3 regions of the Tepidibacillus infernus genome follow, and region 1 is predicted to be linked to each of the others. Evidence: predicted binding sites of a transcription regulator. Region 1 holds the regulator's gene; each other region holds the start of a gene.
The links. Region 1 encodes Rex, which represses fermentation and respiration genes when NADH is low (regulators of the CRP and FNR family bind a similar motif). Its sites were predicted from a motif close to TTGTGAAATATTTCACAA; they were not measured.

Region 1 (5,237 bases):
ACTTTGCTCAAGATTGAGCAATTTCGTAAAAAATATTGTAAAATAGTAGAGATGGTGAAAAAAGCCATGGGCTTCACTTCTATATTGTTAGCTGGCGGACAAAATAAAAGAATGAATGGGCTTCCAAAATGGGAATTGCGAATAGGAAAGGAAATAATGATCGACCGGTCGATTCGGCGGTTAAAAACAGTATCTAAACAAATCATCATTGTTTCTGGCGGGACTTATCAGTTTTCCTTTTTGGAGAAAGAGGAAGAATTCATTAAACTTGTTTACGACCAGACACCATTCTTAGGACCGTTAAATGGAATACGAACTGGACTCACTCATAGCACAGATCTATATCATTTTGTCGTTGCTGCGGATATGCCCTTTTTTTCCGTTGATTTGGCTCTATGGATGTACCAATTAGCAACTACGAATCAAATGGATATTGTCATTCCTAAGTGGAAAGATAAATTGCAACCCTTACATGCGATTTATTCAAAAAGTTTGATAGATGCGATGTCCAAAGATATAGAAGAAGGGAAAAACAGTTTAGTAAAATGGATTCTGGATCAAAAGAGACTTCTTATTGTAGAGGAACTAGACGTACAAGAATTTAACCAGAGTGGAAAAATATTTTTCAATATGAATGATCCTGAACAATATATGGAAGCATTAAGCTGGATGATTGAGGAGGAAAAAGAGTGAAGTCTTCTATGCTTATAGAGATAAAAGTGGAAGATGCAATTGGATATGCTCTAGCTCACGATTTAACTAAAATTGTTCCTGGAGAATTTAAAGGAAGAGCATTTAAAAAAGGGCATATCATTACAGAAGAAGATATTCCTGAATTATTAAAAATCGGAAAAGAACATATTTATGTAATGGTGTTAGAAAAAGGTTATTTACATGAAAATGAGGCTGCCATTCGTATGGCAAAAGCGATTACTGGTCAACATGTGCTTACAAACGAACCACATGAAGGGAAAGTGACACTTACTTCCGAAATATATGGATTAGCAAAAGTAAATGAAGAAATCGTTCATCAAATCAATGCAATCCCTGATCTTGCTCTTGCTACTGTGCTCAATAATAAAATCGTGCAGCCTGGAGCGAAGTTGGCAGGAACTAGAGCACTTCCTCTTATTGTTGAAGAAAGATACATTGAACAAGTTGAAGCGATTACCAAAGGGAAAACTGTGATTGGGGTTAAACCATTTAAGCCTTTCAAAACAGGATTAGTCACAACCGGAAGTGAAGTATTTAAAGGCAGGATTAAAGACCGTTTTGGCCCGATTGTAGAAAAGAAATTAAAAGCATTTGGCTCTGAGTTGGTTGAACAGCGTTTTGCTCCAGATGATGTCGAGCAAATTAAAGCTGAAATCAAATATTTCCTTGATAAAAAAGTAGATATGGTTCTTCTTTCTGGTGGAATGTCTGTCGATCCTGATGATCGTACCCCTTTTGCGATTCGAGAAATGGCTACAGAAGTAATTACTCAAGGGACACCCATGCTACCTGGTTCGATGCTGATGGTCGCCTACTCAGAAAATACACCAATTCTCGGGTTGCCTGGAGGAGTATTACATGATCCTTTTACTGCCTTTGATGTCGTATTGCCAAGAATTCTTGTAGGTGAAAAAGTAACAAAAGAGGAAATCATACGTTTAGGTTATGGGGGGTATTATGGTTGCTAAATGAACGCAAAATTCCCATTGCTAGCTTTGTTGGCTATTCCGGTAGTGGGAAGACCACCTTGATGGCGAAGGTCATTCACGCATTTAAACAACAAGGATATCGTGTTGCAGCCATTAAACATGATGCCCATCGTTTTGAAATGGATCATGAAGGGAAAGATACTTGGAAATTTGCCCAAGCTGGTTCTGATGTTGTACTGATAAACTCACAAGAAAAATTGGCCATGATCGAGAAGGTGGAGAGATCGCTTTCATTTGAGGAAGTGATTTCCTATGTGAAGGATGTAGACATTATCTTGGTGGAGGGGTATAAACATGAAGCCCCATCTAAAATTTTAGTCGTTCGTAGAGAAGAAGATCTAACCCTACTTTCAAGTCTTAAAGATGTGATTGCAATTGCAACTTCGTTACCACTTGATGAAAAGCAGATCCCTATTTATGATTTAGACGATGTTGAAGGGATTGTAGAATTGATTCAATCAAATATATTGGGGGAGATAAAAGATGGCTCAAGATCATAAGATACCACAGGTCACAGCCAAGAGATTACCTTTATATTATCGTTACTTAGAAAAGTTACATCTCATGGGAAAACAGCGTGTTTCATCAGCCCAATTAAGCAAAGAGTTATTGATCGATCCAGCAACCATTAGAAGAGACTTCTCGTATTTGGGGGAATTAGGGAAAAAAGGATATGGTTATAATGTAAGCTACTTGTTGCAGTTTTTACGAGACTTTTTAAAACAAGATGAAGTAACCAATGTTGTTCTCATTGGGGTTGGTAATCTAGGTACAGCTTTACTGCATTACAATTTCTATAAGAATCGCAATATCAAAATTGTGGCTGCCTTTGATAGCAATCCGAACAAGTTTAATCGTGAAATTGATGGTATTCCCGTTTATGGGATTGATAGCTTAAAGGAAGTGGTTCAATTATTCCGGGTTGAAGTTGCGATCCTAACCGTACCTGTTCATGTGGCCCAAGAAATAACAGATAAATTAGTAGATGCAGGAGTTAGAGGAATCCTCAACTTTACTCCTTCAAGGCTAACAGTGCCAGCTGGTACATTGGTACACCATATTGACTTAACGACTGAATTACAAACATTGGTCTATTTCCTGAAGAATTTTCCAGAAGATGAGCTAATGGAACAAGACCAAGAGCTAGAGAATGAAGATGAATAGGAGAGGGATCTCATATGGTGGATCAAGATAAATCAATGACTTTAGTCAGTCATTTAGAAGAGTTAAGAAAAAGAATTATCTGGATTATCTTGTTTTTTGTCGTTGCCTTGGTGGTCGGTTTTATGTTAACAGACCCAGTTATTCGCTATTTTACTGATGAGCTCAAAGCAAAAGGGGTTACCTTTAACGTTTTTCGTTTATCTGATGCACTAAGAGTCTACATGCAATTTGCTTTTGCGATTGGGATTACCCTTTCCCTTCCTTTTGCGTTATATCAAATTTGGCGATTTGTTGCACCAGGCTTAACAAAAAGGGAAAGAAAGGCAACCATATGGTTTATTCCCTTTGCCTTTATTCTATTTTTACTAGGGGTATCATTTGCTTATTTTATTCTATTTCCAATGGTCGTTACCTTCCTATCCAATATCTCTAAACAGTTAGGTGTTGTTGAAGTATACGGGATTGCTCAGTATTTTAGCTTTATGCTGAACATCGTGATTCCGTTTGGTATTGTGTTTGAGCTTCCAGTTGTCGTAGTCTTTTTAACCCGTCTTGGTATCATTACACCTAAATTATTAATTAAAATTCGGAAGCTGGCCTATTTTGTATTAATTATTGTGGCCGTCACCATTACACCACCTGAGCCGATGTCAGATATTCTTGTCTCTGTTCCACTCATTTTGTTATATGAGATTAGTATCATGCTATCCAAAGTGGCCTCAAAAAAACGCCAACAAGCATTAGAAGAAATTTAATCTGAACAACAAAGAGCACGTCAACCTTGAAGAAGGAAGCGTGCTTTTTGTTTGTTTATTTTTCTGTATTGATATTACATCGTGTCAGGCGTAATGCTTTGAAGGCCAGGCCAATATACCTCATCGGCATATTGTGTGGTATCTCCTTTATTTACATCCCCAAAATAATTGATTCCCACAAAAGCGAATACTAGAACAAAAACGAATAATATTTTTTTAATCTTATCCAAAATAATGTCCTCCTTTTAATAGATTCCCTTTTCTCAAAATTTTACTTTTTTGTTATCACTATAATAATATACGTTTTAATAAGCAATATAAAGTATTTATATAGCGCAAATGGAATAATATTACTATAAATAAATGAGATAATCCTTTTGTAATCAAAAAGAATTACTTTATATTCTCAATTTCTCGTTTGTAGACAAGAACCGTTGTGTTTTACTGTTGATAAAAAGCTATAAAAGCCAGAATTCTTAATTTTTCCCTATTTTAAAGGAAAATTGAAATAATAAAGAATTAAAATAAGTAGATTAGTACTAATCAGAAAAAATAAAAGGAGGTGTAAAAATTGAACAACTCACAAGTATTAGAGTTATTAGAATCATTAGGTGTGCAGTTATCTAAGGAACAAATTGATAGAAAAAAACAATGTATGGAAGAATTGTCTAATTTCAACGGATTTATTGAAGAAATTTTTATACCCGAACTAAAGAAATTTGTAAATATATAATTATAAAATTTGATAATTTGGAGAAGAAAATATGAATTTATCATTACTGACAACTAATAAAAACTTTAAATATTATTTTTATGGGCAGGCTATATCAAGATTTGGGGATTCCCTGTTTATGTTTGCTATAGTATGGTTCGTTTTGCAAATATCAAATAATTCAGCACTTCTTTTTGCTTTAGCTATGATCAGTATGAGCCTACCAGAAATACTTTTTTCAGTATTTGGAGGTACTCTAGGTGATAAGTTTAATAAAAAGAACATATTAATTATAATCGATATATTATCTATAATTATAAATATCATTGTGATAATTTTGACTATTGTTCAATCTTCTATTCTATTATTTTATCTAATATTTTTTATTCATGGTATGTTACAGGCCATTTGGGTTCCTAATTATTATTCATTTATTCCGACGATTGTAGATAAAAAGGATTTAACAAACGCGAATGGATTTATGGAGTTGGTAGATCAGGTGAATTTCGTAATTGGGCCTATTTTAGCTGGTTTCCTAGTCAAATTTACAGGTCTTGAGACTATATATGTGATAAATACTTTAACATTTATAATTTCTATTTCACTTATGCTCCGTATTATTTATAACCCTTCAACTCTTGATAAAAATGGAAAAAGAGAAGCCTCTAAAATTTTTGACTTAAGTGAAGTAAAAGAAGGTTTATCATATATAAAAGGTAATAAAATCATACTTCGGTTAATGCTAATTTATAGTCTTTCTAATTTTGTAAGTGAACCCTTTTTTAGCTTACTCATCGTATTGGTAAAAGATAGCTTTGAAAACCCTTTATATATAGGGATTCTTAATTCTTCATTATCTATAGGATTGATTATTGGTTCATTAGTAAGTTTTAAAATAAAAAT
Region 2 (5,237 bases), on a different contig from region 1:
TCATTTGATTCAATGTCCTCCTTTTTTTATGCACCTTTTTAGATATTAGGCGTAGAATAAAAAGTGAGAATGATAATTTTTTTCACTTAGAATAGAGTGTTGAATGATGATCGAAGAAAGGATGAATAGATAATGTGTGGAATTACGGGTTGGATAGATTGGGAAAAAGACTTATATCAATTTGAAGAAACAGTAAAAAGAATGGGGATGACAATGCTCCACCGTGGTCCTGATGCAAGTGGCACTTGGGTATCTAGACATGCGGCCCTTGCTCATACACGCTTAGTTGTGATCGATCCAGAAGGCGGTGGCCAACCTATGGTTCGTCAATATGGTGATAATAAATATGTGATTACCTATAATGGAGAATTATACAATACGGAAGAGTTGAGAAAAGAATTAAAATTACTAGGACATCGATTTTTCTCCTATTCAGACACAGAGGTTTTGTTGATCGCTTATATTGAGTGGGGAGAACATTGTGTTGATCATTTGAATGGTATCTTTGCTTTTGGTGTTTGGGATGATTATAAACAACGTTTATTCTTGGCAAGGGATCGTTTAGGAGTAAAACCACTTTTTTATATCAAAGATAAAAATAAACTTTTATACGCATCAGAATTAAAAGCATTATTGGCTCATCCAGATGTCTTACCTGAAGTTGATGAGGAAGGCCTTGCAGAAATATTTGCATTAGGTCCTTCTAGGACACCTGGCCATGGTGTTTTTTTCGGAATTTCTGAATTAAGATCAGGTCATTATTTAATTTTTGATCGCAATGGAATGAGAATTCGCCAATACTGGAATGTAGAGAGCAAACCTCATTTAGATGATTTAAAAATAACATTGGCAAAAGTACGGGAACTTGTATTTGATGCAGTGGAAAGACAATTGGTCTCCGATGTTCCTTTATTTACGTTTTTGTCCGGAGGACTTGATTCTAGTCTGATTTCAGCTATTGCCGCTAATCACTATAAAGAAAGGGGTAAAATGCTAGATACCTATTCGATTGATTACGAAGGAAGTCAAAAATATTTTAAAGTGAATGAGTTTCAACCTAATTCAGATGCACCTTATATAAAACAAATGTCAGAATTTATTGGTTCTCACCATCATTATGTAGAAATCAATACGATTGATTTAGTAGAAGCTTTAAAAGATGCAGTTATGGCTAGGGATTTACCAGGGATGGCGGATGTAGATTCTTCTCTCTTATTATTTAGTAAGGAAATTAAAAAAAATGCGACAGTTGGTTTATCAGGAGAATGTGCTGATGAAATTTTTGGTGGTTATCCATGGTTTTATCGTAGAGATGATCTGGCATCTAATACTTTTCCTTGGTTACGTTCTATTTCCGAAAGAGAAAGTATTTTAGCAAAAGAGGTAAGAGAGCAACTTCATTTGAAAGATTACTTAAACAAACGTTATCAACAAACATTAAATGAAGTACCAAAGCTGGTTGGAGAATTACCACTGCAAAGCCGTATGCGTGAATTGTTTTATTTAAATATGACGTGGTTTATGCAGACTTTATTAGAACGTAAAGATCGCATGACGATGGCAACAGGCCTTGAAGTTCGCGTTCCTTTTGCTGATCACCGATTAGTAGAATATTTATGGAATATTCCTTGGGAAATGAAAAATCTTGAAAATAGGGAAAAAGGGCTTTTACGTAAAGCGTTAAGAGGTGTATTGCCGGAAGAGGTCTTAATCAGGAAAAAAAGCCCATATCCAAAAACTCATAATCCCGAATACACAGTTGCTGTAAGCAAGATAATCTTAGAAATTCTCCATGATCCAGCTTCTCCTATTCTTCAATTAATTGATAAAGAAAAAGTGGAAAATATTGCAAACTCAGGAGGTGAAAGTTTTAAAGTGCCATGGTTTGGACAATTAATGACTGGACCACAGTTATTAGCTTATCTTGTGCAAGTTAATTTTTGGTTAAAAGAGTATCATGTAAAGATCCGTTAAACAGGAATAAAGATAGGAAAAAACTATTCTCATTTTAGGAGAGAATAGTTTTTTCTTTGGGGAGTAGTCAATTGTTATAGTTTTTCTGAATGTAATTTTTCCTTTGATACATTTTTTCTAAATATAAATCCAACACCGAGAATCAGAGCTAACGTAATGAAATTAAGATAAAGGATTAAAGAATCTGGCAAATGGCGATAGAGTCCAGCTAGACCAAAGAAAATGAAGATGAATGCTGAAATCCATTTGATCATCTGGGCAGATAATTTTTGGTTTAACCAAGTTCCAAACCAGATTCCAATTCCATCAGCAATTAACATTCCCAATGTGGTACCAGCCAATACAAAATAAGGCGATTGATATTTAGCAGCCAAAGCAATAGTAGCTAATTGAGTTTTATCCCCTAATTCAGCGATAAAAAAAGCCATGGTAACAGCCATAATTGGGCCAAATGTCTTAAAACGATTTTCTTCTCCGTTTAATTGATCCCCTCGAATTGTCCAGATTCCGAATAATACGAATAAAACCGCTGCACCAATTTGGATCATATCTAAGGAAATTTTAGAAGTTAAAAAATCGCCAAATGCCACTGCTAAACCATGATTAAAAATAGTGGCTAGGAACACACCTAACATTACTTGTTTGCTTGAATATCTTGATGCAAAGGCAATTGCCAATAGTTGAGTTTTGTCCCCCATCTCAGCTAAGGTTACAAATACAGTTGCAACAAGAAAAGAAATCAAAAAATCACCCCTTCATTTCATGAAAAAAAGACTTTCAATACATCTAAGTGATAAATATCACAAAGAAGTATTAAAAGTCTCGCTTTTTGGTTCAACCAAACAATGAGGCCAGATGATCAAATCATCATCAGTGTGTTGACCCCATACAACGCCATATGTAGACGTTAGCTACTCCCCTTTAATTACATTTATATTTTATCAAATGAATGATGGTGATACAAGGAATAAATGAAATTTGTCGTTAATATTCTACATTTTATACTTATTAAGTTTTATATGTTATAAAATAATATTAGCGTTAATAACCTTCACAAATTATACATAATAAAATATTAAAAAAGTAGTGATATTTGTCACAAGTCGTAGTAAAATAAAATGGAAAATATTCTATACATACTAAATAAATAGATGTAAAAAGGGGGAAAGGTAAATGGATGTTGTTACATTAAGTAGACTTCAATTTGCGATTACAATTGGATTTCACTTTTTATTTGTACCACTCACATTAGGACTTGTTATTTTAGTTGCTATCATGGAAACTTTGTATGTAAAAACCAATGAAATCATGTACAAAAAGATGGCCAAGTTTTGGGGGAAGCTATTTATTATCAATTTTGCTTTAGGTGTGGTAACAGGTATCACAATGGAATTCCAGTTTGGGACAAACTGGAGTGAATACTCTAAATATGTTGGCGATATTTTTGGTGCACCTTTAGCAATTGAAGCGACTGTTGCTTTCTTTTTAGAGTCCACTTTCTTAGGTGTTTGGATATATGGGTGGGATCGTCTTTCAAAAAAACTACATGCCTTCGCCATATGGATGGTAGCGTTAGGAACGAATCTTTCTGCTGTCTGGATTATTATTGCTAATGGTTGGATGCAACACCCTGTAGGTTATGTTCTTCGTAATGGAAGAGCCGAGTTGGTTGATTTTATGGCGGTTGTTACTAATAAATATGCATGGTTAATGTTTTTTCATACTGTTTTATCTGGATACGTGCTCTCGGCATTCTTTGTTTTAGGAATTAGTGCTTATCATTTATTGCGACATCAACATCTAGACTTTTTTAAAAAATCATTCCGCATTGCTTTAATATTTGCTATTTTTTCTTCAATTGGCGTAGCAGTATTAGGCGATTTGAATGGTAGCAATGTAGCTGATGTACAACCTGCTAAATTTGCTGCAATGGAATCGATTTGGGAAACACAACAAGGTGCACCTATGTATCTTTTACAAATTCCTGATGAGAAGAATGAGGGGAACCGTATCGAAACATTAGGAATCCCTAAATTGACCAGTTTTCTTGCGTTTAAAGATCCAAACGCTACGATAAAGGGATTAAAAGATTTTCCTTTAGAGGAAAGACCACCAGTCAATTTAACCTTTTATGCATTTCGAATCATGGTAGGACTAGGAGTCTATTTTATTCTTATGTCCTTTATCGGATGGTATTTGCAGCGAAAAAATAAATTATTAGATTCAAGACTATATTTAAAAATGATGCTTTATTCTATTCCTTTACCTTATATTGCAATTAATTTAGGATGGGTTGTGGCAGAGGTCGGAAGACAACCATGGATTGTTTATGGCTTAATGAAGACCGCAGATGCAGTTTCTCCTATTCCTGCTTCAAATGTTCTTACTACTTTAATAGGTGTTGTTGTTTTCTATACGATTTTAATTGTTGCCGATCTTTATTTGCTGGTGAAATATGCAAAAATGGGTCCGGATTTTGAAAAGCCTACTAAGATACATATCGATCAATCGCCAGGCTTTCAGGCATAGTATTTTGATTGGAATAAGGGAGGAATGAAAAATGTCATATACGGCATTGGCCATCACTTGGTTTGGATTATGGGGGACTTTATGGGCAGTCTATTTTATGCTAGATGGATTTGATTTAGGCGTAGGAATTCTTTATCCATTTATTGCGAAAGATGATTCAGAACGTAAACTTTTATTAAATACCATTGGACCTTTTTGGGATGGAAATGAAGTATGGTTGATTACAGCTGGTGGTGCTACCTTTGCAGCTTTTCCAACCACTTATGCTTTGATGTTTAGTTATCTTTATTTGCCTTTGATGCTCATTTTATTGGGATTGATATTTAGAGGAACGGCCATTGAATTTATGAATAAAAGCGATCATCAATCTTGGAGAAAAGCTTGGAAGTGGGCGTTTTTCTCAGGTAGTTTGTTAGTTACTCTACTTTTTGGAGTTGCATTTGCGAATATCTTCCAAGGGTTAGCCATGGATGATAGTGGCTACCATGGAACGTTACTCTCATTGCTTAATCCATACGGTCTCTTAGGAGGATTAGTATTTATTGCCTTATTTTCATTAACAGGTGCGATATGGATTGCTGCTAAAACAATGGGTTCTTTATCTGAAAGGGCATTAACCTATGCTTCAAAGTTGTGGGTCATTGCCTTAATCCTTGCGGGTATCTTTTTAATCTATACTAGTGTGGCAACAAATCTCTATAGGAATTATCTCCAACAGCCGATCTTGTGGATCG
Region 3 (5,237 bases), on a different contig from region 1:
GTCCATACCAGTATCGGCTGTTACACTCTTTGGTACTGTCATCACAAAATCTGGATCAATAATCGCAACATCTGGTGTTAATTCATAATCTGCAAGTGGGTATTTAATATTATTTTTCTTATCTGAGATCACCGCAAAACTAGTTACTTCTGAACCTGTACCTGATGTTGTTGGAATAGCAACCAATTTTGCTTTTTCACCAAGTTTAGGGAACTTATAAACTCTTTTTCGAATATCCATAAACTTTTGTTTCATATGCTCGAATTTTTCTCCAGGATATTCATAGAATAGCCACATGCCTTTTGCTGCGTCCATTGCTGAGCCACCACCTAGAGCAATAATCACGTCTGGTTGGAATTGACGCATCAATTCGGCTCCTTTTAAGACGGTTTCTACAGATGGATCTGGCTCTACTTCAGAGAAGATTTCGCTATGCACGTAATTTTGTCGTTTTCTTAGATAATATAAGACCCGATCCACATAACCTAATTTCACCATCATGGGGTCAGTTACGATTAATGCTCGAGAAATCTCAGGCATTTTTACTAGATATTGAACAGAACCACTTTCAAAGTAGATTTTGGATGGAATTTTGAACCATTGCATATTTACTTTTCTCCTAGCTACCTTTTTAACATTAATTAAATTGACAGAGGATACATTATCTGTTGTTGAATTCGATCCATAAGTGCCACACCCTAAGGTTAAGGATGGAATATTGACATTATAGATATCCCCAATCGCTCCATGAGTTGATGGTGCGTTAACAATGAGTCGGCCTGTTTTAATTCGACTAGCAAATGCTTGAATCACTTCATCATTTTGACTATGAATCACAGCAGAGTGACCCATCCCGCCAAACAAGACCATTTCTTCAGCTCGCTTAATTCCTTCATCCACATTTTTTACTTCATAGTAAGCAAGAATTGGGCTAAGCTTTTCTCGAGAAAGGGGGTATTCTTCTCCTACTCCCTCTAGCGGAACAACTAACATCTTGGTTTCTTTTGGTACTTGAATGCCTGCTTGCTCTGCAATGTTTATAGGTGATTGACCAACAATCGATGCATTTACTGCACAAGTGGTTGGATTGATTACAAGTTTCTCAAGTTTTTTTATTTCTTCTTTGTTTAAGAAGTAGCAATGATTTTCCATCATATATTGTTTAACCGTTTTTGCTATTTCCTGATCTACAATAACTGCTTGTTCAGAAGCACAAATCATTCCATTATCAAAGGTCTTGGAAAGAATTAAATCGGTTACCGCTTGTTTAATATTGGCTGTTTTTTCTATATAACAGGGTACATTACCTGGTCCCACACCTAATGCAGGTTTTCCTGTACTATAAGCAGATTTGACCATCCCTGAACCACCTGTTGCTAATACAAGCGCAACGCCTGGATGATTCATTAATAATTGTGTTGCTTCAATCGAAGGCGTTTCGATCCATTGAATACAATCTTTTGGAGCACCAGCTTTTACTGCTGCATCCCGAACAACTGTTGCAGCTGCTACGCTACATTTCTGTGCAGAGGGATGAAAAGCAAAGATAATTGGATTTCTTGTTTTCAAAGAGATAATTGCTTTAAACATCGTTGTAGATGTTGGATTGGTTACCGGTGTAACCCCTGCGATAACACCCACTGGTTCTGCTACTTTAAAGTAGCCTTCTAGTTCATTTTCTTCGATGATCCCTACCGTCTTGTCATACTTGATACTGTGGTAGATGTATTCTGTAGCGAACAGATTTTTAATGATCTTATCTTCATAAATTCCTCTTCTAGTTTCCTCAACTGCCATTTTAGCAAGTGGCATATGTTGATCTAATCCAGCTAAAGCCATTTGCTTTACAATCTCATCAATTTGTTCTTGATTCAATTTCATCATTTCTTGTAAAGCAATTTTAGCGTTTTTTACTAATTCATCAATTGTAGTCTGAACCATCTCTTTCCCTTCATCTTGCATCTTTTCATTTTGATGATTTGCTTTCTCAAGCACTTTTTCCATTATGCTCTCCTCCATTTTTAATGTGAATAAATACACAATAAATTGTAACAAGCAAAAGAATTAAAATGTTCATTTGTTTCTAAAATATTAAATAAACCTACTTATAACAACAACTTATCAACTATAAATGGCGCCTTCAAATTTATATAGGTTTAATTATTCTGTTTTATTGTGAAATATTTCACATGTTATTGTTGTTTTTATCTTAATATGTATTAACTCTATACACAAAGTTGATTTAACGAAATTAGAGCAATTTATCTTCTATTTAAACCGTTTACACTCGTTTTCTTTTTATTTTTGATGGATCATGTTTGTTCACCATTTGTTCAATATATAGCCCATAATAGTATAAGAAAAGGTTTGTATATTCCATCGCGCTCCGTCATCCGTGCCCTTCTATGAATAAAGATTACGGAGAGAAGGGCACTTCTGAAGGCACACAAAGTGTACAAGTCGTGCTACACAGCTAAAGCTGCTAGTCACGCTATGTCGCAGCTTATGGAATATACAAACCCTTAAATGACAAATGGAAGAAAGTTTTTATAGCTTCAGGATTCACTGAAGAAATAAGGTAATGATTATCTTTTGGTGATATTGAAATTATCCTCTAGAAGCAGCCAATTTTGCGGGAAGGAAAGTCCCAATTTCCAATAACTAATTCCTCTTAGCCCTAATTGTTTGATTAAGTCAAATTTAGCTTGAATACTCCTTGCATCCTCAAACCATACTTCATGTTCTCGTCCTTGATCATCAACATATTTAAAAAATGGGGCTTGGGCACGGGTATCATATTGTATCGCTACATTTTCCCTCTTAGCCAATTCAATCGCTTGCTGAGGGCTTAATGCTCTTGCTGCTTCTCCACCATACCTAAAGGGGGCTCGCCAATCATAACCATATAAGTTCTGCCCTAACATAATCTTTTTGGCAGGCATTTCTGTTAAAGCATATTGGATCACTTGACGAACTGGTCCAATAGGGCTAACTGCCTGTGGTGTACTATAAGTATATCCCCATTCATACGTCATGGGAACGGAAAAATCAACGATTTGACCATGAGCTCTATAATCGTGTGCAGTATACCAAGCACCTATTTGTGCCGCACTTGTTTTTGGGGCTAACGCCGTAGATAATAAAAAGCCAGCTGGTTTTAGTCTGCTTTGAGCTCTTCTTAAAAACTGGTTGTATGCCTCTCGATCGTTCGGATCAATAAATTCAAAATCGAAATGGATATCCCTGAAACCTAAACGATTAGCAGTATTGATAATATTACTAAGGAAACGATTAGATATGCTCTCATTCGTAAATAAAATATGTGCTAGCTCCTTGCTAAATTGTCCTGCTTCTTGATTTGTAACAACTAACATATTCGTAATCCCTAAAGAGCGGGCAATGTTAGGAATATCATCGAGTGGAGGCGGAGTCAATGAACCGTCTCGATTTGCCCTAAAACTAAATGGTGCTAAATAAGTTAAGTACCTCCCTACCCTTCTTACTTCTTGTCTTTGGGCAGGTGTAATTCGTTCCCTTGGTTCAAGGTAAGCATTGACTTCAATCGTAGGTTTTGGTCTTGGGGGAATATATAACCTAAAACCAATAGGAAGTATTGTTGTTAGTGATATCCGATTAACTCTTGCCAGCTCACTAGGACTAATATTATAACGTCGTCCAATACTATACAAAGATTCGCCAGGTTGAACCCAATGGTATCTTCCAACAATTGGAATAACCAATGCTTGCCCTACGACTAATCGGTTAGGATCGGGTATTTCATTGGCCACAGTAATCGCTTGAGCAGTCGTATTAAATGCTTGAGCAATTCCAAATAATGTTTGACCTCTACGAACAACATGGATCTGCAATCTTTTTCCCTCCTTCTTTTTTATTCCCTCTCCTCATCGTATTCTGCATTCGCCTAAAAGGTGTTAGCAAAACCCACAAAAGTAACGTCTTACTTCGTAACAAATTCCTATTACTTTTGGGGAGAAATTTTTTACCATCTGAAATGTCACTCATCTACCTAATTGCTAAACGAAAAATGCAACAAAAATGGCTTGTTTTAATATTTCCATCAATAAAGGGAAAAATAAAACCATCACATAGAAAAGAGGAAAAAAATGAAAGTGAAAGGTTTAGGAATCTTTTTGCTCTTGCTTATTTCATCTTTAAGCATCGATATCTTGATGGATATATTAATGGGAATACCACTGAAAAAGGCTACCAATCAAATGGTCGAGGCTATTTTACACATGAATCTAAGTGAATTAATTGTTCTAATTATCCTGTTTTTATTAACCATTCTTCATTCGATGTTTCGTTTTCAAACGATTTCGAATCAAAGTCACAACGAATAGAAGAAAAGGAATCCCTACTTGAAGAGGAAGATGAAGATAATAGGGAACAATTTTTAGACCTTCTTCTAGGTGTTCCGAAATATTACTTGCTATTAGGATTGAAGAAAGAAGAATGATAAAACCAATTGGAATAAGCAGTTGATTCTTGTTTTTTATTTTAAACAAATCTGCTGTTCCAAGAAGAGCTGCATAATAAAAAACCGAAACTTTAAAAAAAACGCCGAATAATAATATGATAACCGCAATCGCATCTAAGCGAGTTAAAAAATCAATATGTATTAATCCAACAGTTTGGATGAGTGGAAATAGAGAGTTTTGAATTTCATAGGTTCCAAGAACCATAATTTCTAGAACAAGTACACTGCTTATCAGAAGGCCACTAAAAACCATTCCTGCCAATCCTGTTTTTAATGCCATTTTCTTTTGGCTGAGATTAGGCAGGATCATCGTAAATACGATCATTTCTCCAAAGGGAAAGGTAAATGTTAAGGGAAATGCTGTTGTGAGAACCGATTTCCACCCATCTCCTAAAAATGGCAATAATCGATTCCATTCAATCACTTTAGAGAAATAAAGAAACGCAGTGATAAAGACTGTTGAAAGAATAATGGTTGGAATAAAGAAAAATTCAGCTAGTCTTCCTAATTCTTCTATTCCCTTTCCTATCGCATAAGCTACAGATACAATCATAAACATATTTACAATCAATAAAGGGGTATTACCTAGTAAGGTAACCCCAACTAAGCTACCAAAATCCCTTAAGTCTCTTGAAGCAATATAAATAAAATATAGAACGTATATGATTCCAATGAGCCAGCCTAAATATTTACCTAGAATCATTTGCGAATAACTAATCAAAGGTTTTTCAGGAAATTT

Region 2: the regulator Rex is predicted to act here: its motif matches at 3,059-3,076, upstream of TEPIDINF_RS02560 (cytochrome ubiquinol oxidase subunit I).
Region 3: the regulator Rex is predicted to act here: its motif matches at 2,174-2,191, upstream of adhE (bifunctional acetaldehyde-CoA/alcohol dehydrogenase).

What each region holds. Positions count from the first base shown of each region.
Region 1 is NZ_JBLWFI010000003.1:642-5,878, reverse strand. It holds gene TEPIDINF_RS13635 (molybdenum cofactor guanylyltransferase) at 67-693, shown strand; gene TEPIDINF_RS13630 (molybdopterin-binding protein) at 702-1,682, shown strand; gene mobB (molybdopterin-guanine dinucleotide biosynthesis protein B) at 1,676-2,203, shown strand; gene TEPIDINF_RS13620 (redox-sensing transcriptional repressor Rex) at 2,187-2,867, shown strand; gene tatC (twin-arginine translocase subunit TatC) at 2,882-3,622, shown strand; gene TEPIDINF_RS13610 (hypothetical protein) at 3,697-3,852, opposite strand; gene TEPIDINF_RS13605 (hypothetical protein) at 4,194-4,355, shown strand; gene TEPIDINF_RS13600 (MFS transporter) at 4,387-5,237, shown strand, end outside.
Region 2 is NZ_JBLWFI010000001.1:510,767-516,003, forward strand. It holds gene asnB (asparagine synthase (glutamine-hydrolyzing)) at 133-1,974, shown strand; gene TEPIDINF_RS02555 (TMEM165/GDT1 family protein) at 2,049-2,717, opposite strand; gene TEPIDINF_RS02560 (cytochrome ubiquinol oxidase subunit I) at 3,148-4,503, shown strand; gene cydB (cytochrome d ubiquinol oxidase subunit II) at 4,535-5,237, shown strand, end outside.
Region 3 is NZ_JBLWFI010000001.1:20,166-25,402, reverse strand. It holds gene adhE (bifunctional acetaldehyde-CoA/alcohol dehydrogenase) at 1-2,004, opposite strand, end outside; gene TEPIDINF_RS00185 (glycoside hydrolase family 18 protein) at 2,586-3,869, opposite strand; gene TEPIDINF_RS15215 (YczF family membrane protein) at 4,125-4,361, shown strand; gene TEPIDINF_RS00180 (GerAB/ArcD/ProY family transporter) at 4,299-5,237, opposite strand, start outside.